3 regions of the Pandoraea sp. NPDC087047 genome follow, and region 1 is predicted to be linked to each of the others. Evidence: predicted binding sites of a transcription regulator. Region 1 holds the regulator's gene; each other region holds the start of a gene.
What was found. Region 1 encodes LexA, which represses DNA repair genes until DNA is damaged. Its sites were predicted from a motif close to ACTGTATNNNNATACAGT; they were not measured.
Positions count from the first base shown of each region.

Region 1 (10,506 bases):
TGCCCGTGCCTGCAGAGAAGCCCGCGACCGTGCCCTTGTATTCCACCGCCGAGCCATATACATCGGCCGTGAGCGTCACCGGCTGACCGACACGCATGTGTGCGATCTGCACTTCCTTGAAGTTGGCGTCGACCCAGACTTCGTTGAGTGGCACCAGCGCCATGAGCGGGGCACCCGTGGCGACGCGCTGACCGACTTGCACCGAGCGCTTGGCCACATAGCCATCGACCGGTGCCGGAATCGACGTGCGAGCGTAGTCGAGATACGCGGCGCGCACCTTCGCTGCGGCTTGCTGCACGTTCGGATGCGTGGTCACCGAGGTCTTGTCGGTGAGCGCCTTGTTCGACACCAACTGGGCGCGCGCCTCTTCGAGCGCGGCCTGGGCGGACTTCACGGCGTCCTGGGCGTGGGCCAGTTCTTCGCGCGACACGGCGCCCGAGGCGATGGCCATCTCGCGGCGCTTCACGTCGGCTTGCGCCTTCGAGAGATCCGACTCACGCATGGCGACGGTGGCGGCATAGGCGTCGTTGTTCACGAAGTACGTACGCACCTGACGCACGGTCTGCGCCAGATTCGCTTCGGCTTGCAGCAGCGAGACGCGCGCGTCCGTCTGGTCGAGCGTGACGAGCGGCTGGCCAGCCTTGACCATCTGCGTATCGTCGGCCTTCACGCCGGTGACGGTGCCCGCCACTTGCGGGGTGATCTGCACGACGTTGCCGGCGACATAGGCGTCGTCGGTGTCTTCGTAATAACGCGCATACAGCGCGTAGTAGGCGCCGTAGCCGATGGCCGCAATTGCGATCACGGCGGTCAGCGTCAGCATCATGCGACGGCGTTTGCCGTTGTTCGGGGTCGGCTGCGCCGGCTGGGCGGGCGCTTGTTGTTGGTTCTCGCTCATCATTTGCTCCGTACTAATCTCTTAATGTGCTTTGACGTTGTCTGGTGTGTTCTGGGCCGTGCTTCAGTGCGTTTGTCCGTTGCCGGTGTCGCCTTCGGCCTTCGCTGTGCGCTCCTGGCCGATGACCAGACCGGCGCTCTGGGCGTCGAAACCGCCGCCGAGCGCCTTGATCAGGCCGATCTGCTGGTCGCGCCGGGCGCTGTCGATATTCACGCGCGCCTGTTCCTGCGCGAGCAGCGACGACTCGGCGGTGAGCACGGTCAGTTGCGGCGTGAGGCCTGCCTTGTAGCGGTCGATGGCGAGGTCGTAGGCGCGTTGTGCGGCTTCCTGCGCGACGCGTTGCGACACCATCTGCTTGTCGGCCGAACGGATCGACGACATGCGGTCCGCGATATCGCCGAGCGCCTTGTTCAGGGTCGAATCGTAGTTCGCGACGGCGCTTTCATAGGCGGCGTATTGACCTTTCAGGTTGGCGCGAAGGCGTCCACCGTCAAAGATCGGCAGCGAAATCACCGGGCCGGCCTGAATGTTCTGGCTGCTCGGATCGAACAGCTTGCCCAGTCCGAAGGTGGAGAAACCGAGCGCGGCGTTCAGGTTCACGTCCGGATAGAAACGCGCTTTGGCGACATCCACTCCCTTGAGCTGCGCTTCCACGCCCCAGCGCGCCGAGACGATGTCGGGGCGACGGCCGAGCAGGGCGAGCGGCAGGTTGTCGGGCAGGGCGGGCGTGGGCAGTTGCGCGAGCTTGGGTCGTGCAATCTCCAGACCGCGATCCGGACCCTTGCCGAGCAGTACGCCGAGTTGATGGCGCGTGAGCAGAATCTGGCCGTCGAGTTGCGCGATTTGCGTCTGAATGTCGGCGCTGTTGCTGTCGGCTTGCTTTTGTTCGACCTGCGTGTCGAGTCCGGCGCGCACACGGTCGGCCGTCAGCTTGCCGAGGTTCTGGCGTTGCTGGCTGATGCGATCGAGCACGTCGTGCAATGCGTATTGCTGCGCGAGCTGATTGTACGAACGCGCGACAGCACTCGCGAGCGCGAGGCGCACTTCCTGGTCTTCGGCTTCTTCAGCGCGCTCGGCCGATGTGGCCTGTGCCCGTGCCGAACGATTTTTGCCCCACAGATCGAGCTCCCACGACAGCGAGGCGGTCAGGTCGCCCTGCGTGAACCACGTGCCACCGTAGCCCGGCGGGTAGATGGTGTTTTCGGTGAATTTCTCGCGGTAGACGTCGCCCGAGAAGCTGGCCGACGGCAGCAGGGCCGCGGCGGCGCCTTCGGTCTGCGCCTGGGCGGCCTTCAGACGGGCAGCGGCCATGGCCAGATCGGGGTTGCCGGCGAGGGCTTCGTCGATCAGGGAGACGAGTTGCGGATCGCCGAAGCGCTGGGCCCAATCGGTGCCCGGCCACTGACCGCCCTCCGAGGGCAGGCTGCGCTGGGTCTGATACTGATCGGGCGTGCTGATCTGCTTGTCGCTGTGGATGCCGGCGAAATTCGCACATCCGGCAAAGCCCAGCGTCACAGCCGCCAGGCAGAGGGCGGAAATCGCTGAGCGGGCCCGCATACGCGGGAGGAACTGGGAGGCCGCTTTCATCGCAAAACCTTTACGAGTGAAGTCTTGTACTGACAATAATCGGGAAACGGGCACTGGCGAGGACTTGCAATAGTGGACTCGACAGGCTTTTCCGAACGGAAATCGAGGCAATTCGGGGGCGCTGGCGCCGTCATCCCCCCTCGCCGTTGGCGATCACCCGTCGCAACAGGCTCTTGAGAAAGCCCACTTCCTCCGCGCTGAAACCTCGCATGAGGTGATCGGCGGCGCGCGTGAAGATTGCCGGCATCCGGTCGGCCATGGCATAGCCGGCTTCGGTCGCGCTTAGATTGACGGTGCGGCGATCCATCGTGCTGCGCTCGCGCACGAGCAATCCGTGTGCTTCGAGCCGGTCGAGCAGACGCGTGACCGCGCTCGCATCGATGCAGTAATCACGGGCCAGATCGGCCGCCGTCTTGCTTTTGCCCGTTGCCACCTTGTAGAGCATGGTCGCCTGCGTGCTGGTCAGGCCGTACTCCGACGTCTCTTTCGTCAATTCCGCGAGGATCAACTGACGCACGCGCGCCACGAGATACCCGAGGGAATCGTCGATGTCGTAACCGTTACGTGGGGGATCGGCTTGCGGGGCGTCCGGCTGCGATGTCGGCGCAATCTTGGACGGAGTGACAGGAAGCTCAGACATTTTCGTGTTACTGCAATAGTTGACTTGTCATGATTATAGCGAGTGCTTAATTAATTTCAAGTCGATGCAATAGTTGACTAGGCAAATATTGCAATAAAGATTAGACAGGTAGCTCTAAATTGGTGCGTGACGGCAAAACCGGAGGATCGGGAGGCGGGCGAATGGGATGAGGGAATCTCGTGACAGGAGTGAGTCAGCGGCCCACGCCGTTGTTGCATTGCAGAAAGACCATGACGCGAGACATACGCAAGTGCTAGAATCGCGGATTCTCCAAAGGCTTTTCGAGCACCTCTTTCATGACCCGCGCTCTCCGTAATATCGCCATCATCGCGCACGTCGACCACGGCAAAACCACGCTCGTCGACCAGTTGCTGCGCCAGTCGGGCACTTTCCGCGAAAACCAGCAAGTCGCTGAACGCGTGATGGACTCGAACGACATCGAAAAAGAGCGCGGCATCACGATCCTCGCCAAAAACTGCGCCGTCAAATACGAAGGCACGCACATCAACATCGTCGATACCCCGGGACACGCGGACTTCGGCGGTGAAGTGGAGCGTGTGCTGTCGATGGTCGACAGCGTGCTGCTGGTGGTCGACGCTGTTGAAGGCCCGATGCCGCAAACGCGCTTCGTGACGCGCAAGGCGCTCGGCCTCGGCCTGAAGCCGATCGTGGTGGTCAACAAGATCGACCGTCCGGGCGCGCGTCCGAACTGGGTGATCAACGAGACGTTCGACCTGATGGACAAGCTCGGTGCCAGCGACGAGCAGCTCGACTTCCCGGTCGTATACGCTTCGGCCCTGAACGGTTTCGCGAGCCTCGATTCGAGCGTGCGCGAAGGCACGATGAAGCCGCTGTTCGACGCGATTCTCGAACACGTTCCGGTTCGCGATGCCGATCCGGAGGGGCCGCTGCAATTGCAGATCAGCTCGCTGGACTACTCGACGTTCGTCGGTCGTATCGGTATCGGCCGTATCACGCGCGGCCGTATCAAGCCGGGCCAGCAAGTGGTCATGCGTTCGGGGCCTGACGGCGAAATTCTCAAGCGCAAGATCAACCAGGTGCTGACGTTCCACGGCCTGGAGCGCGTGATGTCGGAAGGCGCCGAAGCCGGTGACATCGTGCTGATCAACGGTATCGAAGACGTCGGTATCGGCGCCACGATTTGCGACATCGACACCCCGGAAGCGTTGCCGCTGCTGACCGTGGACGAGCCGACGCTCACGATGAACTTCTGCGTGAACACCTCGCCGCTGGCGGGCCGTGAAGGCAAGTTCGTGACGAGCCGTCAGATCCGTGATCGTCTGCACAAGGAACTGAATCACAACGTGGCGCTGCGTGTAAAGGACACGGCAGAAGACTCCGTCTTCGAAGTGTCGGGCCGTGGCGAACTGCACCTGACGATTCTCATCGAGAACATGCGTCGCGAAGGCTATGAACTGGCCGTGTCGCGTCCGCGCGTGGTGCTCAAGGAAATCGACGGCGTGAAGCACGAGCCGTACGAAATGCTGACCATCGACCTGGAAGATGAACACCAGGGCGCGGTCATGGAAGAAATCGGCCGCCGCAAGGGTGAAATGCTGAACATGGTGTCGGACGGCAAAGGTCGTACGCGCCTCGAGTACCGCATTCCGGCGCGTGGCCTGATCGGCTTCCAGGGCGACTTCCTGTCGATGACTCGGGGTACCGGCCTGATCAGCCACATTTTCGACGCCTACGCACCGGTCAAGGATGGTTCGCTGGGTGAGCGTCGTAATGGCGTGCTGATCTCGCAAGACGATGGCGCAGCGGTGGCCTACGCACTGTGGAAGCTGCAGGATCGCGGCCGCATGTTCGTGTCGCCGGGCGATGCGCTGTACGAAGGCATGATCATCGGTATCCACAGCCGTGACAACGACCTCGTGGTCAACCCGATCAAGGGCAAGCAGCTCACGAACGTGCGGGCGTCGGGTACCGACGAAGCCGTGCGTCTGGTGCCGCCGATCGCGATGAGCCTCGAGTACGCCGTGGAATTCATCGACGACGACGAACTGGTCGAAGTCACGCCGCAGACGATTCGCCTGCGCAAGCGTTTCCTGAAGGAACACGAGCGCAAGCGCGCCTCGCGCGACGAGAAGTAAAGCCGGCGATGGAATGGCGGCGTCGCGGATCACGGTCCGTCACGTCGCGATGCCCGTCTGTTGGAAGAAAAGCCGGTGCCTTGCGCCGGCTTTTTTGTTTTTTGCGTTCTGCCAATGCCAGGGGCTGCGCCTGTGGCTGACTTGTTATCGATATGTCGATAGCCCCCGAGGATGACGTTACGTTCTTGCCGGATGGTCAGATGACCGTGCAAGGACGCTGCGGCATCCGTTCCGTTGACGCTTCTGAAACATTCGCCAGACATGACCGATTTTGTTCGAACCGAAATCCGCGGCCGTATTGGCTTCATCACCCTGACTCGCCCGAAGGCGCTCAATGCCCTCTCGCACGAGATGATTCGCGCAATGGCTGCGGCACTCGCCAAGTGGCGGGACGATCCGCAGGTGCTCGGCGTCGTGCTGCAAGGCGAAGGGGAGAAGGGGTTGTGTGCGGGTGGCGATATTCGCTATTTCCATGAGGCCATCGGTGCCGGGCGCACGGACATTATGGATTTCTTCACCGACGAGTACGCGCTGAATTACACGATTGCGTCGTATCCGAAGCCTTACATTGCGCTGATGGAGGGTGTGGTAATGGGCGGCGGCATGGGAATCTCGCAAGGGGCGGCGCTGCGTATCGTGACCGAAGCCACGCGCATGGCGATGCCCGAGACGGCCATCGGTCTGTTCCCGGATGTCGGCGGTGGCTTTTTCCTTGCCAACCTCGCCGGACATCTCGGTGAGTATCTCGGTACCACGGGCATTGTGTTCGGCGCTGTCGATGCCTGCGAGATCGGGCTGGCGGATGCTGTCGTCCCGCGTGCGTCGTTGCCTGCGTTGTGCGAGCGACTCGCCAATGGCGACTGGCAGAGCAGCGACGCGGTGCTCGATGCGGCACGGACATTCGCTCGCGAGCGTTTGCCACCTGCCGGGCTGGCGCCGGGCAAGCTCGCACCGTTGCGTGATGTCATCGATACGCACTTCGGTCTGGCGGATATGCCGGCGATTCTGAACTCACTCAAACGCGAAGCGCGTTGCGAGTACTCCGGCTGGGCGGAGGAGACGGAAGATCTGTTGCGGGCCACGCGCTCGCCGCTGATGGTGTGCGTGGCGTTGGAACAGGTGCGTCGCGCCCGCAAGCTGTCGTTGGCGGACGAATTGCGCGAGGAATGGCTGATGATGCGCAGCGTCTTCAATCTTGACGGCCGCACGGGCGCAGAAGGGGTCGAAGGAATTCGGGCGCTGGTCGTCGACAAGGATCACGCGCCGCGCTGGCAGCACCCGAACATTGAAGCGGTGAAGCCCGCCGACGTCGAACGTTTCTTTGACGGCGAACGGTGCGGCGCCGACCATCCGCTGCGGGATCTGGGCAGATGAGACCGGGGGCCAACGTCGGACTATGCGACGGCGGCCTCGCCTGAAGCGCTACACCGCCGCCTGGCAGAACTGCTCGCCGACGGCCTGATCGAGTTTGCGGCAGATATCGGCAAACGTGCCGACCATCACGATGTGCGACATGTCGCGATACACGCGCACATCGTGTCCTTCATGCGCCTCATGCCCCTCGTTTCCCTCATGTTCTTCACGTCCCTCATGGGCATCGCGACGCGCTTGCTGTTCGCGCACATTCCGCGAAGCCTTCATCGCTTTTCCTGCCGGGCATGTACGACGCGTCGCCGAAACCATCGCGGCAGCGAGCGTACGCGGCAGGGTGACGGCGCGCGTGCGCGCGGGCACGGTATAGGAGCGAGCGATGACGGGTGCGCTGGCAAACGGGCCGGACAGCGCCGACAGGCCATACACCGCCGAGAGACGCGCCTGTGAGGACACCCGCACGTGCGGTTGACCAAAAGACGTGCGCAGCAAACCAAAGAGTCGAGCCATGATGCGATCCTTCTTCCAATGCGGGTCAGAGGGACGTGTCTTGCTGCGTGTTTCGCAAAAAACATCACAAATCGCGGGCGCAGCAGGGCACGGGCGCCGGACCCAGCCCGGCGCAGTCGGAAATGCAAATCTTCAGGGAGCGGGGCGTTGCGTTAGTCGGCGCAGCCCCCGGGTTCGCGCTGGGTGATCGTCAGAGATCGTTGTTGCGGATCAGACCGACCGCAATCCCTTCCAGCGCGAAGTCACCGCTGCCTTCGTCGACATTGATGTTTTCGAAGTCGGGGTTCTCGGCAATCAGCTCGACGCCCCCCTTTACGCGGTGAAAACGTTTGACGGTCACGTCGTCGCCGATACGCGCCACGACGATCTGGCCTTCGCGTGCGTCGGCAGCCTTCTGTACAGCGAGCAGATCGCCGTCGAGAATGCCCGCGTCGCGCATCGACATCCCGCGCACCTTCAGCAGGTAATCGGGCTGGCGTGCGAACATGTTCGGGTCGCACTGGAAGTTACGTTCGATATGTTCCTGCGCCAGGATGGGGCTCCCCGCCGCAACACGACCGACGAGCGGCAGCGACAGTTGCATCAGGCCCATATGCGGCAGCGTGAACTGGTGGTTGCCTCCGGCTTCGTCCAGGCGTTTGAGGCGGATGCCGCGCGATTGCCCGGGGGCCAGTTCGATTACCCCCTTGCGCGCCAGCGCCCGCAGGTGCTCCTCCGCGGCGTTGGCGGAAGAGAAGCCAAGCTCGGCGGCAATTTCCGCGCGCGTTGGCGGAAAGCCGGTGCGCTCGATCGCTTGCTGAACCAGTTCGTAGACCTGCTGTTGACGGGCGGTAAGTTTGATCATGGCATCACTGTATGGAAGCACAGGTGGCTGTATTTTTGTACAGTGTTTGCAAAAACGCAAGGGAAAACTTCAAGTCGTGCATGAAGTTCGCGCCGAACGTGCCCGCCATGGGGCCGTCGATGGGTAGCGCGATGTTTCGCGCCACGTCCGTGTGAGGCCCGTCTCAAACCCGGGGCACCCCCATGCCGCGGGCTTCCAGGCTTCGGAAGCCCGCGGCGGGTCAACAGGGTCAGCGATGCGTTTGTCGGAGGACACCCATTCCTGCTCGATGCCGATCCGGCGCATCGTCATGAAGTCCTGGCCGACGGTGAAGCGCTGATCGCCGTTGACGGGCAGGTTGTCGATCCCGGCCTTGAGTTCGGGGTCGGGGAGCTGGCCGGCCCGCACGGCGGCCTGTGTGCTCGCCCGTACCGACGCTTGTGCCGCTTGCACGGCGGCGGAATGGTCCATCGCCGATTGGAGCGACGCCTCCAGGGTCAACGCGGACGTCGGCCCTGGCGGTGTTGCTGCGTCTTGTGCCTGCGCTGCGGCACTGCCGGCGCATAGCAAAGTGAATACTGCGCACGCACGCGCGTGCACTGGCGCGCCGGTAGCCCGGAGCGCTGAAAATCGGATGCATGTGAAACCCCACGCGTACGAATGCCACGAGGCATTCGCGTCCTGAAAAGGACGAACTCGCCGCTGCATTGCGTCGCTCAATCTCGACGCTTAAGCGGTGAACCTAGAACTGGTGCAGTGGGTTACAGCGAGGTGGGCGGCCGCCAGAGGCCATCGGGTGCGCGCAGGCGCAGGGAATCGGTGTAGTGAAAGCCGGTCTTGCGGGCGACGCTCGGGGTGCGCACCACTTCGGGCGTGACCGACGGGTGATACAGGCTGCCAAGGTTGCATTGCGCGGCGACCTTGCACAAGGCACCCTTGACCTTGCCGCTGGCGGGCATCGACATGCCGTCGCAGTGGCCCATGGTCATGGGCGCGCCAGTCGCCATCATGTCCGTCTGCTCGCCGGACATCGACGTCATCTGCATCGGACAATCGCCCGCCATGCCGCTGGCCGCCAGCCCACTCAGGGGAAGCGCGGCGCACAACAACAGAACGAAGACGAGACGGAGCCATTTCACGCCGCGGAGTGTAGCGCCAATGTTCGAAGTTTGAATACATCGTTGCGATGACCGGAATGGCCCTGTCGTCGCGGGACTTTCGGTGCCTGTGCAGCAAACCGGCGATGCCGCCCGTCGGCAATGGCGGCAATGGCGGCGCTCGGAAGGCCCACGGGATGACGGGCTCCTACAATCACAATATTGATGTCATTCGTCGTATACTTCACATTAATATGTACTGAGTATATGTAAGCTGAGTCATCAAAAACGATATGTCAACTATGTCCAAGCCCTCCGATTTGCGGTCGCGCAAACGCCTTGCCACGCGGCAGAGCATTTCCAATGCGGCGACACGGCTGTTCCACGAACACGGTTTCGATCATGTGACGGTCGACCAGATTGCGGCCGCCGCCGACGTCGGACGTATGACCGTGTTCAATCACTTCCCACGCAAGGAAGACATGTTCTTCGACCGCGACGAGGAAGGGCGCGAGGCCCTGCGCGAGGCGATCCGGCAGCGCGCCGGCGGCGTGTCGCCGCTTGAGGCCTTGCGTCTGCTGGCGCACCGGCTGGTGGCGCAGGGCAGTCCGTTCGTCGAGTTTTCCGCGCAGAGCCAGGCATTCGTGCGAACCATCGAAGGCAGCGAGACCCTCAAGGCCCGTGCCCGGGCGATTCGGGACGAACTGGCGGATCTGGTGGCCGGCGCGCTCGCCGAGAGTGCCAATCGGGAGACGGCGGACGTCGATGCCCAACTCGCCGCCAGCTTGCTGCTCGCCGCCTGGACCGTGGCCTACCTGCACGCGCACCGGACGTTCCGGCAGACGCAGGACACCCTCGTGGCGCAAAAAAGCTTCCTGAGCCTTGTGGATCAAGGCGCAGCGGGGATCGCCGCTGCCGTGGCGGACACGCCTTACGTCTGATTGGACGCCCGGTGGCGGGCGCTGCACCCGTCATCAGCACAAATTCTCTAATCCTTATTCCGGCATAAACAAAAGCGAAAATATTATTTTTAATTATTTAGACGATTCCCTAGACTGGCCTCCTACACACAAGAAGCAAACAAGGAGTGCAAGTCATGAGCAAAGCAGCACGGGGATGGAAAGCTAAGAAGCTGGCAGTCGCGCTGGGCGGTCTGGCATTGGCCGCCGGCATGACGATTCAGGCGCAGGCCGCAAGCCTGTCGCTGCTCAACGTGTCGTATGACCCGACGCGTGAGCTGTACGCCGATTACAACAAGGCTTTCGAAGCCCACTACAAACAAGTGTCCGGTGACACGGTGACGGTCAAGGCCTCGCACGGCGGTTCGGGCAAGCAAGCCCGCACGGTGCTCGATGGCGCGCCCGCCGACGTCGTGACGCTCGGTATTTCCGCCGACATCGACGAACTGGCCGCGGCCGGTCTCGTGAACAAGGATTGGCAGAAGCGTCTGCCGGACAACGCCA
Region 1 covers NZ_JBIUZU010000002.1:83,273-93,778, reverse strand. Annotated here, with positions in the region: gene ACIPHM_RS03065 (HlyD family efflux transporter periplasmic adaptor subunit) at 1-898, opposite strand, end outside; gene ACIPHM_RS03060 (efflux transporter outer membrane subunit) at 962-2,485, opposite strand; gene ACIPHM_RS03055 (MarR family winged helix-turn-helix transcriptional regulator) at 2,616-3,125, opposite strand; gene typA (translational GTPase TypA) at 3,422-5,242, shown strand; gene ACIPHM_RS03045 (enoyl-CoA hydratase/isomerase family protein) at 5,504-6,616, shown strand; gene ACIPHM_RS03040 (hypothetical protein) at 6,665-7,123, opposite strand; gene lexA (transcriptional repressor LexA) at 7,314-7,967, opposite strand; partial or broken gene ACIPHM_RS03030 (TolC family protein) at 8,205-8,546, opposite strand; gene ACIPHM_RS03025 (hypothetical protein) at 8,708-9,085, opposite strand; gene ACIPHM_RS03020 (TetR/AcrR family transcriptional regulator) at 9,346-9,984, shown strand; gene ACIPHM_RS03015 (sulfate ABC transporter substrate-binding protein) at 10,140-10,506, shown strand, end outside.

Region 2 (10,506 bases), 440 kb from region 1:
CGACGGCCAACACGAAAGGCAGCACTACCACGAGCCACGCAAGCAAGCCGTGACGCGGCTGGCCGGCGTCGAACGACTGCGAAGTATGAGTCGCATGAGAGCGAATCAGGTTGTAGATCGGGTTTTGCGTGGAGAGGGCACGCACCTGCTCGAGGATCAGCGCGAGGAGTACCGAGAAGAATGTCATGCGTGCGATCAGATCACCAGACGGAATGGTGTAACGATAGCACAGCTTCCCGCAAATGCCCGCCCCATGCGCCTCGGCAACGCACTCACTTCGCACTTTAAGCAGGCAATTCGCGCGGTCGAATCGCCTTTCGCGTCAGGCCCGCAGAAGTTGGTAGAAATTACGCAGCATGCCGGCCGTCGCGCCCCAGATGAAGTACTCGCCGCCAGCAGGCTTCGGATAAGGCATCGCGTAAAACCGTCGCTCGCCGACCTGGTAGTTGAAGACGCGAATCTGATGGTGCGCAGGATTCATCAGGAAGTCGAGGGGCACTTCGAAGATTTCATCCACTTCGCCCGTGTCAGCCACGAGATCGAACGGTGGCTTGACCAGCCCCACGACCGGCGCAACACGAAAGCCTGTGCCCGTCACGTAATCCGGCAAACTTCCGATCACCTCCACGGCACCCGCGTCCAATCCGATTTCCTCACGCGACTCGCGCAAGGCCGTGGCTATCGGCGTTGGATCATCAGGCTCGCGGCTGCCGCCCGGAAAACTGACTTGTCCTGCGTGCGTACTCAGATGCTGCGTCCGCTTCGTGAGGAGTACGGTAGTCCCGTGGGGACGCATGACCAGCGGCACAAGAACCGCGGCCGCACGCGGCGTGAACATCGAAGGGGGAGCCAGTTCGAGAATCCCCGACTCCGGTTTCCAGAGCGGTGGACTGGCCAGACGATCTCGTAACGCTGATGGGGTCAGCCGCTCCGCCGGCACCGCAGGCTCGCCCTCGCCCGTCGAGACGATAGGTAACGCTTCAGGATGCAGGATGAGAGGTGGCGCCACGTAGACCTTTGATGGATGGACAACGTCGCTATTTTAACGAGGAAGCCGAAAACGCGTGCACGCAAAGAAAATTCTATTCGCCGGTCAATTCGCCGCATGTCGCGGTCATGACGCACCGCCGCATCGAAATAAATGCCTCGCGCACGGAACGAAAAAAGCACCCCGAAGGGTGCTTTTTCCATGCGGCTTTTTGCTGCACCCGGCCACGAGGCCGCCAGGCGTAGCGGCGTCCGACTTACTCGGCAGCAGCAGGCTTGCTCTTGAACGAGAGCTTTTCCTTGATACGTGCCGACTTGCCCGAACGCTCGCGCAGGTAGTACAGCTTGGCGCGACGAACGTCACCACGACGCTTGACTTCGATGCTGGCGATCAGCGGCGAGTACGTCTGGAACGTACGCTCAACGCCTTCACCCGATGAAATCTTACGAACGATGAAGCCCGAGTTCAGACCACGGTTACGCTTGGCGATCACGACACCTTCGTAAGCCTGAACACGCTTGCGCGTACCTTCAACCACGTTCACGTTGACGATCACGGTGTCGCCCGGGGCGAAGTCGGGGATCGTCTTGTTCGCGGTCAGACGCGCGATTTCTTCCTGCTCGATCTTGGCGATCAGATTCATTTACCACTCCTTGTGCCATCGTATCGGCGTTATATACCGGCGAGCCGGCCCCGATAGAGGATGGGTTCAAACCGAATGCCGTCCCCATGACGACATCCGCCACCTACTTGACCGACGTATCGGCCCGCAGGCTTGCCAGCCACGCCTCATCGGCACGGCTGAGCAATCCGTTGGCGCGCGCGCTCTCGATCAGATCGGGACGCTTGCGCCAGGTATTGGTCAACGCCTCGCGGCGTCGCCATTTTTCAATCTCTGCGTGATGTCCGCCTAACAAGACATCGGGCACACGCACGCCTTCATATTCTTCGGGCCGCGTGTAATGCGGACAATCGAGCAGACCATTGACGAAACTGTCTTGCTCGGCCGATTGTTCGTCGTTCAGCGCTCCCGGCAACAGCCGGATCAGCGAATCCATCAGTGCCATGGCGGGCAGTTCCCCACCCGACAGCACGAAATCGCCAACGCTGACCTCTTCGTCTACCACGCGATCGATCAAACGCTGATCGATGGCTTCGTAACGACCGCAGAGCAGAATCAGACCTTGCTCCTGCTCGCGCAACTCCACCACCCGACGATGCGTCAACGGCTTGCCCTGCGGCGACATCAACAACACGCGGCCACGGGGCACACCGGCTTCCGCCTGCGCCGCCTTCGCGGCAGCGATCGCGTCGTCGAGCGGCTTGGCGAGCATCACCATGCCCGGACCGCCGCCGTACGGCCGATCATCGATCGTGCGGTAATTGTTATGCGTGAAATCACGCGGATTCCAAAACCGCAGACCGTAGCGCGACTGCTTGAGCGCCCGGCTGGTGACGCCCCAGTCGGTCAGTGCCCGAAACATCTCGGGAAAGAGCGTGACGACGTCAAACTGCATCAGACCGGTTCCGTCCAGAGGTGCCCGGACGCAACAACGACCAGGCGGTCAATCGGTATCTCAGTAATCGAGACCCCAGTCAGCCACAATGCGCCCCGCCTCGATATCGACGGTTTGCACATATTGGCCAACGAACGGGATCAACCGTTCGGCGGTCTTTGCCGGCTTGTCGTCAACGGCAGGTGCTTCGTATGCGACACGCAACACGGTGTGCACGCCGTTATCGAGCAGCCCGACGACCTTGCCAAGCAATTCGTCCTGCAAATTCGTTACCTGGGCACCGATAAGGTCAACCCAGTAGAACTCGTCTTCGCCAGCCGATGGGAATGCACTGCGCGGCACCCAGACCTGAAGCCCCTTGAGAGCTTCCGCAGATGTCCGGTTATCGCTGCCACGCAATTGCGCGACGACGGTACCGGAATGCCCGCGACTGTGGAGCACATTGGCCTTGGTGTAGGCCGACTCACCAGGACGACGGAAATACCAGCAATCTGCGGACAAGAGGCCTTCGCCCTGCCCCGTGTGCGGCTGCACCTTGATCCAGCCGCGAATACCGTAGGCTTCGCCGATGTAACCGAGTTCGACGAGATCGTCGGGGATTTCGGTCACCGGGGCGAGCACCTGTTCTGCGCGCATGCCGGAGGCGCGACGCGCTTCAGCACCGATCTTCAGCGGTACCCGCTCACGTGCGGAACGAACCATGCCAATCCAACCTTGTGACGAACACACGGCGGTGCCTGCTCTAGATTGCTCGAGAGCAAGCACCGCCGTTCAATTCTCATGCCATCGGCAAACCGACAGCATACGTACAGCTCGACTAGCTGAAAGCTTAGGCAGCAGCCTTGGCGCCTTGCTTGATCAGACGAGCCACGGTCGGCGACAGTTGTGCGCCAACGCCTTGCCAGTGCGCCAGACGGTCTTGAGCAATGCGCAGACCTTCCGTGCCTTCGGCAGCGACCGGGTTGTAGAAGCCAATACGCTCGATGAAGCGGCCATCGCGGCGGTTACGCGAGTCGGTTGCAACGATGTTGTAGAACGGGCGCTTCTTCGCGCCGCCGCGAGCCAGGCGGATAACGACCATATTAAATCCTTGTGAATCCAGAAGTGTTCGGACAGAAAACGCGTGATTATAGCGCAAAACCCTCGTCAAAACAAACACTTCGCCAAACGGAAAGTACGTCACGCCAAGCCCCGCCCATATTGGGCCGTCTTTACGACGGTCTGTACGACGCTGCCGCCCCTGGCGGGCACTGGTCTACAATGCACGCATCCTTTGTGCGAAGCGAGCCCTGCATGCGACGATTTCCCGATGGATGGCAATTTCCCCTCCGGCCGCTCTGGCCGGCAAGGATCACCGCGCGGGTTGCCCGTCTGGCCGCCCCCGACCGGCGGGCGCATCAAATCGTCGCTCGGACTCAGTGCCCCGCCGAACACCCTACCCGAAGTTTTCCCCGGCCCACCGCGGCACGCCAGACTGCGATTCTTCTGGTCGCGGCACTAATCTCCGGCCCACGGCTCGCGGCCGCACGCGACGCACTTCCCATCGAACGTTTGTCGCTGCCTCCCGGCTTTTACGTCGAAGTGCTGTCCGATCAGGTTCCGGGCGCTCGCGGCATGGTGCTTGGCCCGAAAGGCACACTATTTGTCGGCAGCCGCGCACAAGGGGATGTCTATGCCATCACCCTCGACCCGTCGCGCGCCTACGCCGCAAGAGTCCGGACGGTGGCCTCGGGCCTGAATATGCCGGTCGGTGTCGCCATGCGCAACGGCGCACTCTATATCTCGGCGGTCTCACGCATCGTCAAGCTCGACGACATCGAAAACCGTCTCGACAACCCCGGCAATCCGACTGTCGTCTACGACAAACTCCCGACCGAGAGTCATCACGGCTGGCGATATATCGCCTTTGGCCCCGATCAGCGCCTGTATGTGGGCGTGGGCGCGCCGTGCAATGTGTGCAAGCGCGACGAGAATCGGTACGCGATGATCGGCAGCATGAGACCGGACGGCACCGACTGGCGAGTCGTGGCCCGAGGCGTGCGCAATACCGTGGGGTTCGACTGGCAACCCGGGACCAATACGCTCTGGTTCACGGACAATGGCCGCGACCTGCTCGGCGACGATGTCCCTGACGACGAACTCAACCGGCTTACCCGCGTTGGCGAGCATTTCGGATTTCCTTACTGCCATGCCGGCGACGTAGCCGATCCCGAGTTCGGACGAGAGAAGCCTTGCAGCGCCTTTACCCCGCCAGTGACAAAACTCGGTGCGCACGTGGCAGCACTCGGCATGCGCTTCTATACAGGTAAACAATTCCCCGAGGAATATCGCGGCAGTATCTTTATTGCGGAACACGGCTCCTGGAACCGAAGCCACAAGGTGGGTTACCGGGTCGTGCGTGTTGTCCTCGATGCGAAGGGCAACGTTGCCAAACAGGAAGTCTTCGCGCAAGGCTGGCTCGGCGAAAACGAATCCGTCTGGGGTCGCCCGGTCGATCTCCTGACCTTGCCAGACGGCTCCCTATTAATTAGCGACGACTACGCAGGTGCGATATATCGCATTACGTACCGAAAACCATAGGGACACCGTATGACAGGCGTCTTCATCCATCGGGAAGCCACCCCCGGACCCGCGCAAGGAACTGTTCCAGCGCACGTCCGGTCAACCCTCCACGGTATTCACGGCACCGTTAGAACACATCATCCCCTGTTCAACGCGATATTTTCGCCGTCCCTGCCCTCTTCGCAACTTCGCCCATACACCATCATGACCCAACGCCTACTCTCGTTCATGCCGTCATCGTTCGCCTCCTATCTGGCGACCCTCCTTGTGCCGGCCGCCATGCTGGCGGGTTGCGCAGCCCCCTCGGGGGGCGGCGCCAATCCGACTTCGACACCCACCGAAAGCCCCGCAGCCGCAACCGCCCCGGCCGATATTCTCGGCACCTGGCAATTGGTGAAATGGGAAGGTGCGGGCGACGCACCGAGTTTGCCCGAAGGTCGCGTGATCAACCTGACCTTCAATGACAAGGGGGCGTTCTCCGGCACCGGCGGATGCAACCGAATCTTCGGCCAATACACAATCGGGCCGGGCAAGGGGCAAGTCAGCATTCAGGCTCCGGCCACGACGCGCATGGCCTGTCCGGATTCGATGGCATTCGAAGACCGTTATCTCAAGACACTCCCCCTCGTGGCCCGCTTCGAACGCCGCGACACGCAGTTGATTCTGAGCGTACCGAACGGCGATACGCTGACCTACGCCTCGCAGACGCTGCTCAATCAGCCGATAGCCGGCACCAGTGGCACAAAGACGACGCAGGACCGTATTCTCGACGTCGACTCGCAAATGGCCGACTGCGTAGGTGTGGCACCGCGCAAATGCCTGCGCGTGCGCAGCGCCGACGATTCCGGCAAATCGCAATGGGAACTCTGGTACGCCCACATCGATGGATTCGACTGGAAGCCCGGCGTAGAATACCGCGTGAAAATTCACGGCGAACCCGTCGCCAATCCGCCCGCCGACGCTTCGAACATGCGCTGGACGCTTGTCGAAGTCATTCGCGAAACGCCTGCCCGATAACCATTCCAAATGAACGCAGTCGCTTACAAATCCAAGACTCTGACCGCCGGCCTCGCCATGCTGTTCGGCACACTCGGCCTGCATCGCTTCTACCTGTATGGTTTGCGTGACCGCTTCGGCTGGGCCCATGTCGTGGGTTCGGCATGCGGTGTGGCGGGTTGGGGGCTGCTGGTCACGAGCGAACTGCGTTCTGGTGCGGGATGGGGGCTGACGATTCTCGGCGCCATCTCGCTGTTCTCGGCGTTCCTCGCGGCGATCGTCTACGGACTGCGCCCCGACGAACGCTGGAACGCCCAGTTCAACACCAACGTCCCGAACAAGTCGCGCTCCGGCTGGATTGCCGTCATCATCGTGAGCGTGTCGTTGTTCGTCGGCGCCATGCTGATGATGGTCGGCCTCGCCGTCGCGTTCCAGACCTACTTTGAAACGCACGACACGCCGAACCGCCTGTCGCAATAACGTCCGAGCACAATGTCCGACACCCTGCCCCTCTCCCCTCGACCAACACTGGGCTTCATCGGTGCCGGACGTGTTGCCCGCGCGCTGGCGAGCGCTGCGACTCAAGCTAACTACGACGTGTCGGTCGTTGCAAGCCGGAATGCAGACAGCGCGCAACGTATCGGGGCGGCACTCCCGAATTGCGAGACATTGACGGTTGATCGCCCTGAAGATATGAACGCCGTCTTCTCGCGAGCGGATCTGGTTTTCCTTACCGTTCCCGATGACGCCATTGGCTCGTGCGCCGCGTATCTTGCACCGCACGCCGGTCAGGCGCTTGTGCATTGCAGCGGTGCATCCGAAGTCGGGTTGCTTGCCCCCGCGACGCAGCACGGCGGGCAGATCGGGGGCTTCCATCCGCTGTTTCTGTTCGCCGGACTCGATGACGACGCCACCCGCTTGTCCGGCAGTGCGATCACCATCGAGGCCGATACGCCGCTGAACGAAATCCTTCAACGTCTCGCGAGCGACATTGGCTGCCGAGCGCTGTCGATCCCGCCGGGTGAGCGCATGCAATATCACGCGGGTGCCAACTACGCGGCGAGTTTTCTGCTTTGTCTGCTCGACGAAGCGACCCATCTCTGGCAAGCCATCGGCATGTCGGAGAACGACGCCCGCGAGGCCATGTGGCCGCTCGTCATTGGCACACTCAATGCGGCGCGCGAACGCGGGCTCTCTGGCGCGCTTGCCGGGCCGGTGTCGCGGGGCGATGCCGGTATCGTCACACGTCACACCGAAGCGCTTGCCAGCATGGGTGGCAATCACGCGACGCTTTACTCGCTGCTCACCCTTCGCGCCATCCACCTTGCCCGTCAGCGGACGAATGCGGATAGCACCGCCCTCGACGCCATCGCTCGCGCCGTCGCGCCGTACATCCCGCCGTGCTCCCCCTCCCCCGAGAGCAACACATAAAACCAGCCAGGATTCCCAGTACATCTTCGCCGCCCGCAAGGGCCAGGCCGGCACCCCCATCGTTTCGAAAATCATCATCGTCGCCCTCCGTCCGAATACTGTATAAAAACACAGTATAATGACAGGCATTCCCTGCGGATGCCCCTCATCCGCGACAGGGGTTGTTATTTCAGGAGACGAGTCATGGCTTCCTCATTTGCGCCGCCCCCGTCGCGCAAGGGCCGAGGCGCCACCGCCAATCTCGAGTCGCGCTTTTCCGAGTTCCACCGCGAGAGTGACGAAACTCGCCATGAATCGGACGCAGCCCAAGAATGTGAGGTCAAATTCGTGACACAGGTCGCGCTGGAAAACGCGCGAACGATCATCTCCCGCAACACCTCGTCGGACATTCCTTTCGACCGCTCGATCAACCCCTACCGAGGTTGCGAGCACGGCTGCACTTATTGTTTTGCCCGCCCTACGCATGCCTATCTCGGGCTTTCCCCTGGGTTGGACTTCGAGACCCGCCTGTACGCAAAGCACAACGCAGCCGAGCGGCTCGACGCCGAACTGCGCAAACGCGGTTATCAACCCGCCCTGCTCGCGCTTGGCGCGAACACCGACCCCTATCAGCCCATCGAGCGGGAATACGGTATTACGCGCAGCGTGCTGGAAGTTCTGGAACGTTTCGGGCATCCCGTAGGCATCACAACGAAATCGGCGCTAGTCACACGCGATATCGATATTCTGTCGCGCATGGCGCAGCGCGGTCTGGCGCGTGTTTTCATTTCCGTGGGAACGCTTGACGCGGACATTGCCCGCAAGATGGAGCCTCGGGCGAACACGCCCGTCCGTCGTATCGACGCGATTCGCAAGCTGACGGATGCAGGCATTCCGACCGGCGTGATTGTCGCCCCGATCGTGCCCGCGCTCACCGATTTCGATATCGAGCGGGTATTGACGACAGCCGCCGACGCCGGCGCAACCTACGCCGCGTATGTAATGCTCCGCTTACCGCGTGAAGTTCACGACGTGTTCGTCGATTGGCTTGAGGCGAATTACCCGATGCGAGCACGTCATGTGATGAGTCTGATCGAACAGGTACGCGACGGTAAGCACAACAGCTCGGAGTTCGGCACGCGCATGCGCGGCACCGGATTGCATGCCGAATTGATCCGGCAGCGCTTTCATCTCGCGGCCCGCAAGTTGGGCCTCAATCAGGCCAGACCGCCGCTGCGAAACGATCACTTCAGCGTCCCGGATCCCGCCCCGTCTGCCAACGGCGACGGAGGGAATCGCAACGGACCGCATCAAGGCAATGCGGCGTCTGCCCCTTCAGGCAAGGTCGACCCGCAAATGCCACTGTTTTAGTCGGCCGAGCCGACTCCCGGACACCCCATCCTGCGGCCCGGACGATGCCAGGCCCCGGAAGCCAGCAACGTACGCCCCCCCACAAAAGAGTCCCTTATCTACGCCGTGCTCACTCCTCGACGTGGACCGTGAGGGTTTCCTTGATCTCCTCCATTACGACGTAGCTCTTCGACTGCACGGCACCGGGCAACTGGAGAAGGATGTCTCCGAGCAACTTGCGGTATTCGGACATCTCACGAATGCGGGCCTTGATGAGGTAGTCGAAGTCTCCCGAGATCAGATGGCACTCCATCACCTCCGGGATTCGCAGAACCTCCCGGCGGAACTGGTCGAACATATTGCCGGACTTGTGATCGAGCGTGATCTCGACGAACACCAGCAGCGCCGCGCCGAGCGCCGCCGGATTCACTCGGGCGAAATATCCCATGATCACGCCGTCACGCTCCATACGCTTTACGCGTTCGATGCACGGGGTAATCGACAGGCCGACCTGCTCTGAGAGATCCTTCATCGACATCCGCCCGTCCTGCTGGAGCAGCATGAGGATACGCCGATCGAGCCGATCCAGCGTCCGGATCGATTGCTGCTGTACTCTCATTATTTATTCCTGAATTTTGGCTATATACATTAACTAAACCTGCCAATCCGAGAATAGCATGCGAATTATTACTGCATAACTATGGTTTTACAGGAGTCCACGCAATGAAGGTCATCGTTCTCGGCAGCGGCGTCATCGGCGTTACCAGCGCCTACTACCTGGCAAAGGCCGGGCATGACGTCACGGTGCTCGATCGTCAGGCAGGTCCGGCGCTTGAGACCAGCTTCGGCAACGCTGGCCAGATTTCGCCGGGCTATGCGTCGCCATGGGCCGCCCCCGGGATTCCGACAAAGGCCATCAAGTGGCTCTTCCAGAAGCACGCCCCGCTCGCCATCCGTCCGGACGGCACGCTCACGCAACTCAAGTGGCTCTATCAGATGCTGCGCAATTGCACGCCCGAGCGTTACGCCGTCAACAAGGAACGCATGGTGCGTATCGCCGAATACAGCCGCGATTGCTTCCGCGATCTGCGTGCGCAAACCGGCATCGCCTACGAAGGCCGTCAGGCTGGCACGCTGCAACTGTTCCGCACCGAAGAGCAATTAGCGAACGCGGCGCGAGATATCGCGGTCCTCGAGGAAGCCGGCGTCCCGTTCGAACTGCTCGACAGCAAGGCACTGGCCGGCGCAGAGCCTGCATTGGCGGCGGTCTCGGACAAGCTCACAGGTGGCCTGCGCTTGCCGAACGACGAGACGGGCGATTGCCAAATGTTCACAACGCGTCTGGCGGCAATGGCCGAGGCGCTCGGCGTAAATTTCCGTTACGACATGCCGATCGACGGACTGCAAGTTGCGGGCGACAAAATCGGGGGCGTCGTTTGCGCAGGCACGTTGCAACGCGCTGACGCCTATGTCGTGGCACTCGGCTCCTACTCCACGCCGTTCCTGCGTGGGATCGTCGACATCCCGGTGTATCCGCTCAAGGGCTACTCGATCACCGTACCGATCGTCGATGCCTCGCGTGCGCCGGTGTCGACCATCCTGGACGAAACCTACAAGATTGCCGTTACGCGGTTTGAGGACCGCATTCGCGTCGGCGGCATGGCCGAAGTGGTCGGCTACAAC
Region 2 covers NZ_JBIUZU010000002.1:521,765-532,270, forward strand. Annotated here, with positions in the region: gene ACIPHM_RS05065 (CobD/CbiB family protein) at 1-187, opposite strand, end outside; gene ACIPHM_RS05070 (CoA pyrophosphatase) at 323-1,009, opposite strand; gene rplS (50S ribosomal protein L19) at 1,245-1,631, opposite strand; gene trmD (tRNA (guanosine(37)-N1)-methyltransferase TrmD) at 1,735-2,505, opposite strand; gene rimM (ribosome maturation factor RimM) at 2,566-3,207, opposite strand; gene rpsP (30S ribosomal protein S16) at 3,335-3,586, opposite strand; gene ACIPHM_RS05095 (PQQ-dependent sugar dehydrogenase) at 3,799-5,085, shown strand; gene ACIPHM_RS05100 (DUF4377 domain-containing protein) at 5,272-6,084, shown strand; gene ACIPHM_RS05105 (hypothetical protein) at 6,094-6,543, shown strand; gene ACIPHM_RS05110 (Rossmann-like and DUF2520 domain-containing protein) at 6,556-7,494, shown strand; gene ACIPHM_RS05115 (PA0069 family radical SAM protein) at 7,678-8,844, shown strand; gene ACIPHM_RS05120 (Lrp/AsnC ligand binding domain-containing protein) at 8,954-9,442, opposite strand; gene ACIPHM_RS05125 (D-amino acid dehydrogenase) at 9,547-10,506, shown strand, end outside.
Region 2: a site for LexA is predicted at 7,592-7,609, ahead of ACIPHM_RS05115 (PA0069 family radical SAM protein). Genes of this name have one in related genera too.

Region 3 (10,506 bases), on a different contig from region 1:
GGTGCGTGACCAGTTGCATGCCGAGGATCTGGCTGGCGTATTCGCGCACTTGCTCGATCGACTTGGCAACCTTCACGCCGCCGCCCTTACCGCGACCGCCTGCGTGAATCTGGGCCTTGACCACCCAAACCGGACCGCCGAGTTCTTCGGCTGCCTTCACGGCCTCGTCCACGGAAAACGCCGGAATGCCGCGGGGCACCGCGACTCCGAATTTCCGGAGGATTTCCTTGCCTTGATACTCATGAATCTTCATGCGTGATTCCCTTCTTGCTGAGTTGGAAGTTTGGGTTCGAGCTTGCGAGTCGAGGCACCATCGCGCACCGCTTCTGTTGTGACGGGCGTCGTGGGCTCGTTCGCTCGATCGTTTGCGCGGCCGTTGAACCAGCGCGGGTAAAACCGGCGCACCGCCTCGCCATCAAACCGCAGGGCGTGACAATGTCCGAGTTGGAAAGGAGGTGCCGAGTCTTCGGCATCGTTGGCGGCCTTGAGCGCCGTGTCGGGGGTGTGGATCACCACGCCGGCGAAGGCCTGAATCGCTGCCGTGGGCAGGACGTTGCAAAGCTCTGTCAGATGGGTACAGCCCGCCGCGCCGCCGAGGCGCTCGCGAACCCCGCGCCGGAAGCCCCGTCGCAGGTTAAGTCCGATCAATTGTCGGTATTCCGGACCGATCTGATCGCAAATACCGGGATATGGCACCCAGTCGGAGACGGCCTCGGCGTCATGCACCTCGAAATCTTCATCGATCGTCAGCCGCAGCCATAGCTCGTGAATCGGCGTGCCCTCCTTGCGAAGGCCTGTCGCCAATGCAAAATCCCGATCCTTGTGATCGGTCAGACAGGCTTCGATGTCCCATAGACCGTCGTCGCGCGAGAACGCTTCAACAGCGATCGTGCGGCGATGACGCAGGGTACGAGAGGCAGGCGCAGAGAGCGGCATGCGGAAGTGTGCAATGCATGAACGCAGAAAGATCTTGATTCTAGCATAGGCGGCAGCCCCGCCTACCGCAGTGCAGCAGAAGCCCGTCGTATAAGGGGGAATTACCCGACCCACCGGTCGGATTATCGAAAACTGCGAACGCGGCGTGCGCATGGTGCGACGCCATATGGCGATAACCGAAGGATGACGCGTCACGCGAGATTCAACGTCATGTCACGCGAGCATTGAAGCGAGTGGCACGATGGTCGACGTCATTTGCGATTCGTCGATGAATGGGCGTACATCCATGACGATAGCGACTGAACGTTCGCTAGATATCGTCCGAAAATTCGTCTGCGCCTCGCACGATTTTGCTGATAACGGTACGCGAGAAGCCGCGTGCGGCGAGAAAGCGCATTTGCTTTGCCCGCGCCTCGGGCGTTGTGGCCACTTCACCGAACTTCTTCTGCCATACCGCGCGAGCACGAGCGAGTTCGGTTTCGCGCAATTGCTCGGAGATCGCGGCGACGGTCTCGGCATCAACCTTGTGCTGCTTGAGCTCACCGACGATCCGCGTCGTGCCCATGCGAGATGCACGACGGTTCACCACACTCTGCGCGAACCGTTCGTTCGACAGCCAGCGCTCCTGCTCGAGGGCGTCGAGCACGCGATCGAGTGCTTCGGGATCCTCGGCATCTGTATGGGGCACGAGCTTGCGGCGCAGTTCGGCGCGGCTGTACTCGCGACGCGCCAGATAGGACAACGCACGGCCCTTCAGACTCAGCACGGGCTTGCGCGATCGCTTGGCCGCAACGGCCTCGTCGCCCGGAGGGGGCGGCACAGCGTTCGGATCTCGGGGAGGACGGCGATTGATCATGACCTCATCGTAACGCCATCAAAGGCAATCGGTGGAGAAGGCGACTGACTTCGGCGGCTAGGGTCGAAGGTCGAAGGTTGGCATCGGAGCCCAGGGTCAGAAACAGCAGTCCCGAATTGAAGCTCCCCCCATCGAAACCCAATGGGGACCAGAGACAGACGTCAGACGGACACCGACAACCTCGACCCGAAAAGCAAAAACGGCAACGCGAGGCCTTGTGTGGCTTCGCGCCGCCGTTCTGGCAACACAGGCGTATTACGCCTCGTCGTTGGCTTCGATCTCGCCGGTTTCGTTGATCGCCGTGACGCCGAGCGATGCACGCACCTTGTTCTCGATCTCGTGGGCGATGTCCGGATTTTCGCGCAGGAATTCACGCGCATTGTCCTTGCCCTGACCGATCTTCTCGCCGTTGTAGCTGTACCAGGCGCCGGCCTTCTCCACGATCTTCGCGTTCACGCCCAGATCGATGATTTCGCCTTCGCGCGAAATACCCTGACCGTAGAGGATGTCGAAAATCGCTTCGCGGAACGGCGGCGATACCTTGTTCTTCACGACCTTGACGCGGGTTTCGTTACCGACCACTTCGTCGCCCTTCTTGATCGAGCCGATACGGCGGATGTCCAGGCGCACCGACGAGTAGAACTTCAGTGCGTTACCGCCCGTCGTCGTTTCCGGGTTACCGAACATCACACCGATCTTCATACGAATCTGGTTGATGAAGATCACCGTGCAGTTCGTGCGCTTGATCGTGCCGGTCAGCTTGCGCAGCGCCTGCGACATCAGACGCGCTTGGAGGCCCGGCAGCGAGTCACCCATTTCACCTTCGATTTCGGCCTTCGGCACGAGTGCCGCTACCGAGTCGATGACGATGAGGTCGATCGAACCCGAGCGCACCAGCGCATCGGCGATTTCCAGTGCCTGCTCGCCCGTGTCCGGCTGCGAGATCAGCAGTTCCGGCACCGAGACGCCCAGCTTGTTGGCATAGCCGACGTCGAGCGCGTGTTCCGCGTCGATGAACGCGCAGGTGCCGCCGATCTTCTGCATTTCCGCCACGACTTGCAGCGTGAGCGTGGTCTTACCCGACGATTCCGGACCGTAGATTTCGATCACACGGCCGCGCGGCAGGCCGCCGACGCCAAGTGCGATGTCCAGCCCCAGAGAGCCCGTCGAGACGACCTGGATATCCGCTTCGACCTCGCCGTCGCCCAGACGCATGATCGAGCCCTTGCCGAATTGCTTCTCGATCTGCGCGAGGGCGGCGGCGAGCGCCTTGCCTTTCTCGGCCGACAGATTGGCAGACCCTTTCTTGCTTTCTTCCATGAATCGTCCTTTGATATGATGAGCGAGACGGCTCGAGTGAGGCGTGACTGCCGGTACTGTATAAAAAACCAGTGCTCTTTGCAAGTGCCTGTTGTCCGAAAGCGCCGAAACGACAAAAAAAGCCGCGAACCACGCGCCGCAACATCACAGGAGACACACCGCTGCCGTCAGGCAACGGTGCCTACACAAGCCTATCACGCCCATGCGAATTCTCATCGCAGAGGATGACAGCATTCTGGCCGACGCCCTGACCCGCTCGCTGCGCCAGGGGGGCTACGCCGTCGATCACGTCAAGACAGGGCTCGAAGCCGATTCCGCCCTCTCCGCGCAAACGTTCGACCTGCTGATTCTCGACCTTGGTCTGCCTCGCCTGCCCGGTCATGAAGTGCTGCGCCGGCTCCGCGCTCGCAACTCCCACCTGCCCGTCCTGATTCTGACGGCATCCGACAGCGTCGACGCCCGCGTGAAGGGCCTCGACCTCGGCGCCGACGATTACATGGCCAAGCCTTTCGCGCTGGCCGAGCTCGAAGCGCGCGTGCGCGCCCTGACCCGGCGCGGCGCGGGCGGCGGCTCCACGGTCATCCGTCACGGCCCGCTCAGCTTTGATCAGGTCGGACGCACCGCCTATATCAATGAGCAGATGCTCGACCTGTCCGCCCGCGAGCTCGAACTGCTCGAAGTGCTGTTGCTGCGCACCGGCCGGCTCGTCTCCAAGGAGCAACTCGTCGATCATCTGTGTGGTTGGGGCGAAGAAGTCAGCAACAACGCCATCGAGGTGTACATGCACCGGCTGCGCAAGAAAATCGAGCCGAGTGGCGTACGCATCGCCACGATCCGCGGGCTGGGGTATTGTCTGGAGAAGCCGGCTGCGACGCCTGCCAACGCGGCCTGATGCAGCCGACGCAGCGTGACGCTGTCTCGCCAAGCGGCGCGGGACGACGCACGCGAGGCGCAACGCAACCGCGCCCACCGCCGACACCCGGCCGTCCCAGCCTCTTTGGACCTCTCGCCCGATGCGTCTGAGCTTTCGTCACCCCCATCGCGCCACGCCTTCGGATCCGGACGCTTCGCCCCGGTCCACCGGCCCGTCCGAACCGTCCGACCCCAGCGACCCGTTCGATCCTTTCGCCGATCCCTTTGTACGGCCCGGCTTCGGTGCACCGCTGGAACACGAAGCGGAGCCGCCGCCGCGCTCGCTCTTCGGCGAGATTCTCGATTGGATGCTCGCGCCGTTGCTGCTCCTCTGGCCGATGAGTATCGCCGTGACGTATCTCGTCGCGAAATCGATCGCCAACGGTCCGTTCGACCGGGCGCTGGAAACCAATACGTACGTCCTCGCCCAGCAAGTGCATTCGGATCGCGGACAAGTCACGCTCACACTGCCGATGCCCGCGCGCGATCTGCTGCGCGCCGACGCGACCGACAACATCTACTATCAGGTGCTCGGCGCGAAGGGCGAGCTCGTGGGTGGCACCGCAGAACTGCCACTGCCGCATGAAGACGACCGGCCGCAGCCAGGGGTCGTGCAGTTTCGCGACGAAACCGTCAACGGCAACGACATTCGCGTAGCGTTCACCTACGTCGACCTGCCACGCATGACGCCGCCCGGCAGCATGGCCCTCGTCCAGGTCGCGGAGACGCTCGACAAACGCAGCCAACTGGCCAACGAAATCATCAAGGGCGTGATCCTGCCGCAGTTCGTGATCCTGCCGCTGGCCATCGTGCTCGTATGGTTCGGCCTGTCGCGCGGCCTCGCACCGCTGCATGCATTGCAGGAACACATTCGCGCCCGGCGCCCCGACGATCTGTCGCCCCTCGAAGCGCGTCAGGCGCCGCCGGAGATCGCCCCGCTCGTCAATTCGTTGAACGATCTGCTCGGACGTCTGGAGCAGAACATGAAACTCCAGCAACGCTTTATTGCAGACGCTGCCCACCAGCTCAAGACGCCGCTCGCCGGATTGCGTATGCAGGCCGAGCTCGCCTTGCGTCAAACGTCTCCCGACGAATTGCGCCGCTCGCTCTCGCAAATCGCGGTGAGCTCCGAGCAGGCGGCGCGCCTCGTCAATCAGTTGCTGGCGCTGGCGCGCGCCGAGAACAGCGCGAACGACGCCGCCGCTTTCACGCCGCTCAATCTCAGCCTGCTCGCGCGCAGCGCCATGCAGGACTGGTTCCAGGCCGCGTTCGCCAAACGAATCGATCTCGGCTTCGAGGAGCCGCCTTTCCCGGTGCATCTGTCCGGCCAGCCGGTCATGCTGCGCGAGTTGCTCAACAACCTGATCGATAACGCGATCCGTTATACGCCGGCGGGCGGCAAGGTTACGGTGCGCCTGCGTCATGAACCCTCCGACGGCTTCGTGCATCTCGAAGTCGAGGACACCGGCCAGGGCATTCCCGTGTCGGAGCGTCCGCGCGTATTCGAGCGCTTCTACCGCATTCTCGGCAGCGACAGCGACGGCAGCGGCCTGGGGCTCGCCATCGTGCGCGAGATCGTGCAGATTCATCGTGGCGAGGTAAGTGTGCTCGATCACGTCGACGCGCAGCACCCCGAAGCAACCGGCACCCTCATTCGCGTCACGTTACCGCTCGCCGAGGTGCCTATCGAAAACCCTCATGCGTAAGGGAAATACGCAAAATGCGGCACATTTCGGCCCAAAAACGAGGGTAAGTCCCTAATAACGTAAGGTTCGAGTCAGTTTGGCGTCAGACGACGGTAAGGTTGCCCTCCAATAATCAGTTGCAACGACCCGGGCACGTCCCAGGGGCGTGCTTACATTACAGGAGACAACCGCATGGCTACTGCAACGACAGCCACCTCCCATGCGCCGATGACCAAAGAAGAAAGAAAGGTCATCTTTGCATCGTCGCTGGGCACGGTGTTCGAGTGGTACGACTTTTACCTGGCCGGTTCGTTGGCCGCTTTCATCAGCCGTCACTTCTTCTCCGGGATCAATCCGACGGCAGCCTTCATCTTCACGCTGCTGTCGTTTGCTGCCGGCTTCGCGGTGCGTCCGTTCGGCGCCATCGTGTTCGGCCGCATTGGCGACCTGGTCGGTCGCAAGTACACGTTCCTCGTCACCATCACACTGATGGGTCTGTCCACGCTGGTCGTCGGTCTGCTGCCGGGCTATACGTCCTGGGGGATTGCCGCACCGGTGATCTTCATCGCCATGCGTTTGCTGCAGGGTCTGGCCCTCGGCGGCGAATACGGCGGTGCTGCCACATACGTTGCCGAGCACGCGCCGCAAGGTCGTCGTGGCTTCTACACGTCGTGGATTCAGACGACCGCCACGCTGGGTCTCTTCCTCTCGCTGCTCGTGATTCTCGGCACCCGCATGGTGCTGGGTGAAGAGGCGTTCGGCGAATGGGGCTGGCGCATTCCGTTCGTGCTGTCGATCGTTCTGCTGCTGATCTCGCTGTGGATTCGTATGCAACTGAGCGAATCGCCGGCGTTCCAGCGCATGAAGGCTGAGGGCAAGGGTTCGAAGGCGCCGCTCAAGGAATCGTTCGGCGAATGGAAGAACCTGAAGATCGTGATTCTGGCGCTGGTCGGCCTCACGGCGGGTCAGGCAGTCGTGTGGTACACGGGCCAGTTCTACTCGCTGTTCTTCATGACACAGGTGCTCAAGGTCGACGGCAATACCGCGAACATCATGGTCGCGTTGGGCCTGTTGATCGGCAGCCCATTCTTCGTCTTCTTCGGTGCACTGTCGGACAAGATCGGTCGCAAGCCGATCATCATGGCCGGCTGTCTGCTCGCGGCGCTGCTGTACTTCCCGATCTTCAAGGCGCTCACGCACTACGCCAACCCGGCGCTCGAAGCGGCAACGGCCCGTTCGCCGATCACGGTCATCGCCGATCCGAACGAGTGCTCGTTCCAGTTCAACCCGGTGGGCACCTCGAAGTTCACCAGTTCGTGCGATATCGCGAAGAGCTACCTGTCGCGTGCCGGCCTGAACTATCACAACGAAGCGGCGCCGGCGGGCACCATGGCGTCGGTGAAGATTGGCGACAAGGTGATTCAGTCGGTGGACGGCAAGGCGGCGGACGCGAAGGACAAGACCAAGGCGTTCGAGACGGATATGTCGGCCACGCTCAAGGCAGACGGTTATCCGCCGAAGGCCGACCCGGCGCAGATGAACAAGCCGATGGTCGTGATCCTGCTGGCCATTCTCGTGATCTTCGTGACGATGGTGTACGGGCCGATTGCGGCGATGCTGGTGGAAATGTTCCCAACGCGCATTCGCTACACGTCGATGTCGCTGCCGTATCACATCGGTAACGGCTGGTTCGGGGGCTTCCTCCCGGCAACGGCCTTCGCCATCGTGGCAGCCAAGGGCGATATCTACTCCGGCCTCTGGTACCCGATCGTGATTGCCCTGATTACCTTCGTGATCGGCATGCTCTTCATCAAGGAGACGAAGGACGTCGACATCTACGCCAACGACTGACGGGCTGACCTGCCGGACACGTTGAAATAGTTCGATGGAACGACAACGCCGGGGCCTTCGGGTCCCGGCGTTGTTATTTGTGGTGTCGTCCGGGAAAGCGCACGCCCCGGCATGAGCGACGCCGACGCCACTATTTTGAGGGTTTCGCAAAATACCTGTTGACAGTCTATAGGGGCCTACCTATAATCTTTCTTCTACGGCGAATTAGCTCAGTCGGTTAGAGCGACGGAATCATAATCCGCAGGTCCGGGGTTCGAGTCCCTGATTCGCCACCATATTTAAAGCGGCTCCCAGCAATGGGGGCCGTTTTTTTTGGTTCATCGTGGAAAACCGTGGAGGTTTTCGTGGCAATTGATAATCTGGCATCGATAAAGACGGTGTTCGGAGGACAAATTGCTAGATCGAAAAGCGCTGGAGGCACTGGGTTGCTGGACGGGCTACCGAGTCGAGCGGGTGGAGTGGCCTTCGCAGGACAGCCGAACGCTGTCGCTGCATTTAAGGCCATCGAGCCGTGTAATGCTCTGCGAGCAGTGCGGCAAGCGCTGCTCACAGATTCACGAGACCACGGTGCGCCGGGTTCGGGATCTTCCCCTGTTCGAGTACCGAGTGGTACTGCATGTGCCGCGTCGTCGGCTCTGGTGCGAACACTGTGGTGGCCCGAGGCTGGAGAAGTTGGACTGGCTTAGACGCTACCAACGGGTCACAGAGCGTTTCGCCAAAGCCTGTGAAATTCTGCTCAAGTCCACCAATGTGCAAGCCGTCGCGGCGTTCTATGGTTTGGATTGGCATACCGTTAAATCCATCGACAAGACGCGTCTACAAGCGAGCATTGTCGAGCCGGATTGGACGCAGATCCGGTATCTGGCGATGGATGAATTTGCTCTGCACAAAGGTCATCGCTATGCCACAGTAGTCGTCGAGCCGCTCAGTCGTCAGGTGCTATGGATTGGAAACGGCCGCTCGCGTGAAACCGCTCGGGCTTTCTTTGAGCAACTCCCCGAAGGGGTTGCCGGGCGTATCGAGGCCGTAGCGATTGACATGACAACGGCCTACGAGCTGGAAATCAAAGCACACTGCCCGCAAGCAGAAATCGTCTACGACTTATTCCACGTCGTTGCCAAATACGGACGCGAAGTGATCGACCGGGTGCGAGTCGATCAGGCTAACCGGCTCCGGGATGATCGACCTGCACGCAAAGTCCTCAAATCAAGTCGCTGGCTGCTGTTGCGCAATCGGAAGAATCTTCGGCAGGAACAATCCGTGCATCTGAGTGAGTTACTGCAAGCTAATCAACCGTTGCTTTGCGTCTATTTGCTGCGTGACGAACTCAAGCGACTATGGTTCTACCGAAAACCGGCTTGGGTACAAAAGGCTTGGGAGCAGTGGATAGCCCAAGCCAGCGACAGTGGCATCGCTGCACTCAAATTGTTTGCGCAACGTCTGCAAGGCTACTGGCACGGCATCCTGGCTCGCTGCCGGCATCCCCTAAACACCAGCATCGTTGAGGGAATCAACAACACCATTAAGGTCATCAAGCGACGAGCCTATGGATACCGCGACGAGGAATACTTCTTCCTAAAAATCCGCGCCGCTTTCCCCGGTAATTCACGATGAACCTTTTCCTTTGGTATTTTGATAGATACGCGTCCATTGCCATTACTATCGATTTCGATACTCTGATTGCCCAAATACGCAGACAAAGCCGCTCCTCCGGCGACGATGCCCAAGCCCGCCAACACCGTAAGCCAAACTGGCCCACCCAGCATGGTCAATCCAACGGCCGCTCCCGTCGACGCAACGTTTAGTGCCGTTAGTCGCGAGGACATTGCCGCTTCCGTGGCGGCGATTCTCGGATCTGCGGCGGAAATGCCACGTCGTTTCGCGACCTCTCGCATGATGCTGGCAATGGATCGATTGAACAGCCAGTTCCCGGCCGCTGGCGGAACGAATGAACTCGCGGTTTGCTGCGACAGCAACGCGAGCATTAGGACGACGAGCAGTGCCTTTTTCATCGTTACCCTCGCAAGCCCGTAACGACCGCCCACCCGCACACCAATCCCCACGCAAAAAACGTCAGGTTCCAGAGTTCTTGAGATGGCATGACGTGTCCTTTTCACACGAGAAATTGGGCTAATTCGATAAGCTGAAGATCGAATCGAAAACTAGCTGACGTCTTCTCTTGTAGGTTGCTTTCTCTGTTTGTCGGAATAGCTCTTGAGTACGTCGACAAGCAGGGCTCCGACCATTGCGCCGCCGATCGAGCCAGCCAAGCACAACACACCGAATGCCAATATCAATTGGCTAAGGTTTGCAAATTCCACCTGCATAGGAGCCTCTCCAGAAATGATTGATCTTTCTCCAATCGCAGATAACGCTCGCATTGCGTTCTTCGCGGTGATGGCCGCCATTTGCTGCGTGACATGCTTAATCGGATGGTTCTACCGTCCGGGTAGCTGGTTTCTGCCGATGGCCGCTGTAGTGTTTGCGTTGATCAGCATTGCCGTTGCGTCGCAGACTAAGACGAGCGGCTCGGAGTTCGTTACCGGGAAGCGTCCGGATCGCTTCCCTACCTCACTTACCGCCCATCAACCGCGAATGAACCCGAGTACGATCTTTGCGCCTTTCACGCCTACGTAAACAAGCGCCAAGCTTGCCCCGACGGCCACGACGGCCACGACGGCCAAACCTACGTTAGTGAAGCTAATGGCGTTGGTCATCGCGCTCAGATCGACGGCGCCGTTACCGCCACCACCTTCCGCATGTGCTGCAAAGGGCGCGAAAATCATTGCGGTGGCAATACCTGCACGGGCACCGACTGCCTTCAGACGTTCAAGCGATTCCTTCATGGTTTTCTCCTACGAGTGATGCCGGAATGCGTCCGGCGCGCTGGCTTGTCCCCGGCGTATGAAGCCGAGAACTGCACCCACATGTGCACTCACGACGTAC
Region 3 covers NZ_JBIUZU010000009.1:67,776-78,281, forward strand. Annotated here, with positions in the region: gene sucC (ADP-forming succinate--CoA ligase subunit beta) at 1-253, opposite strand, end outside; gene ACIPHM_RS18180 (DUF2889 domain-containing protein) at 250-936, opposite strand; gene recX (recombination regulator RecX) at 1,247-1,792, opposite strand; gene recA (recombinase RecA) at 2,048-3,112, opposite strand; gene ACIPHM_RS18195 (response regulator transcription factor) at 3,315-4,004, shown strand; gene ACIPHM_RS18200 (sensor histidine kinase N-terminal domain-containing protein) at 4,126-5,730, shown strand; gene ACIPHM_RS18205 (MFS transporter) at 5,902-7,560, shown strand; tRNA gene ACIPHM_RS18210 (tRNA-Met) at 7,759-7,835, shown strand; gene ACIPHM_RS18215 (ISL3 family transposase) at 7,954-9,174, shown strand; gene ACIPHM_RS18220 (hypothetical protein) at 10,146-10,406, opposite strand.
Region 3: a site for LexA is predicted at 3,168-3,185, ahead of recA (recombinase RecA). Genes of this name have one in related genera too.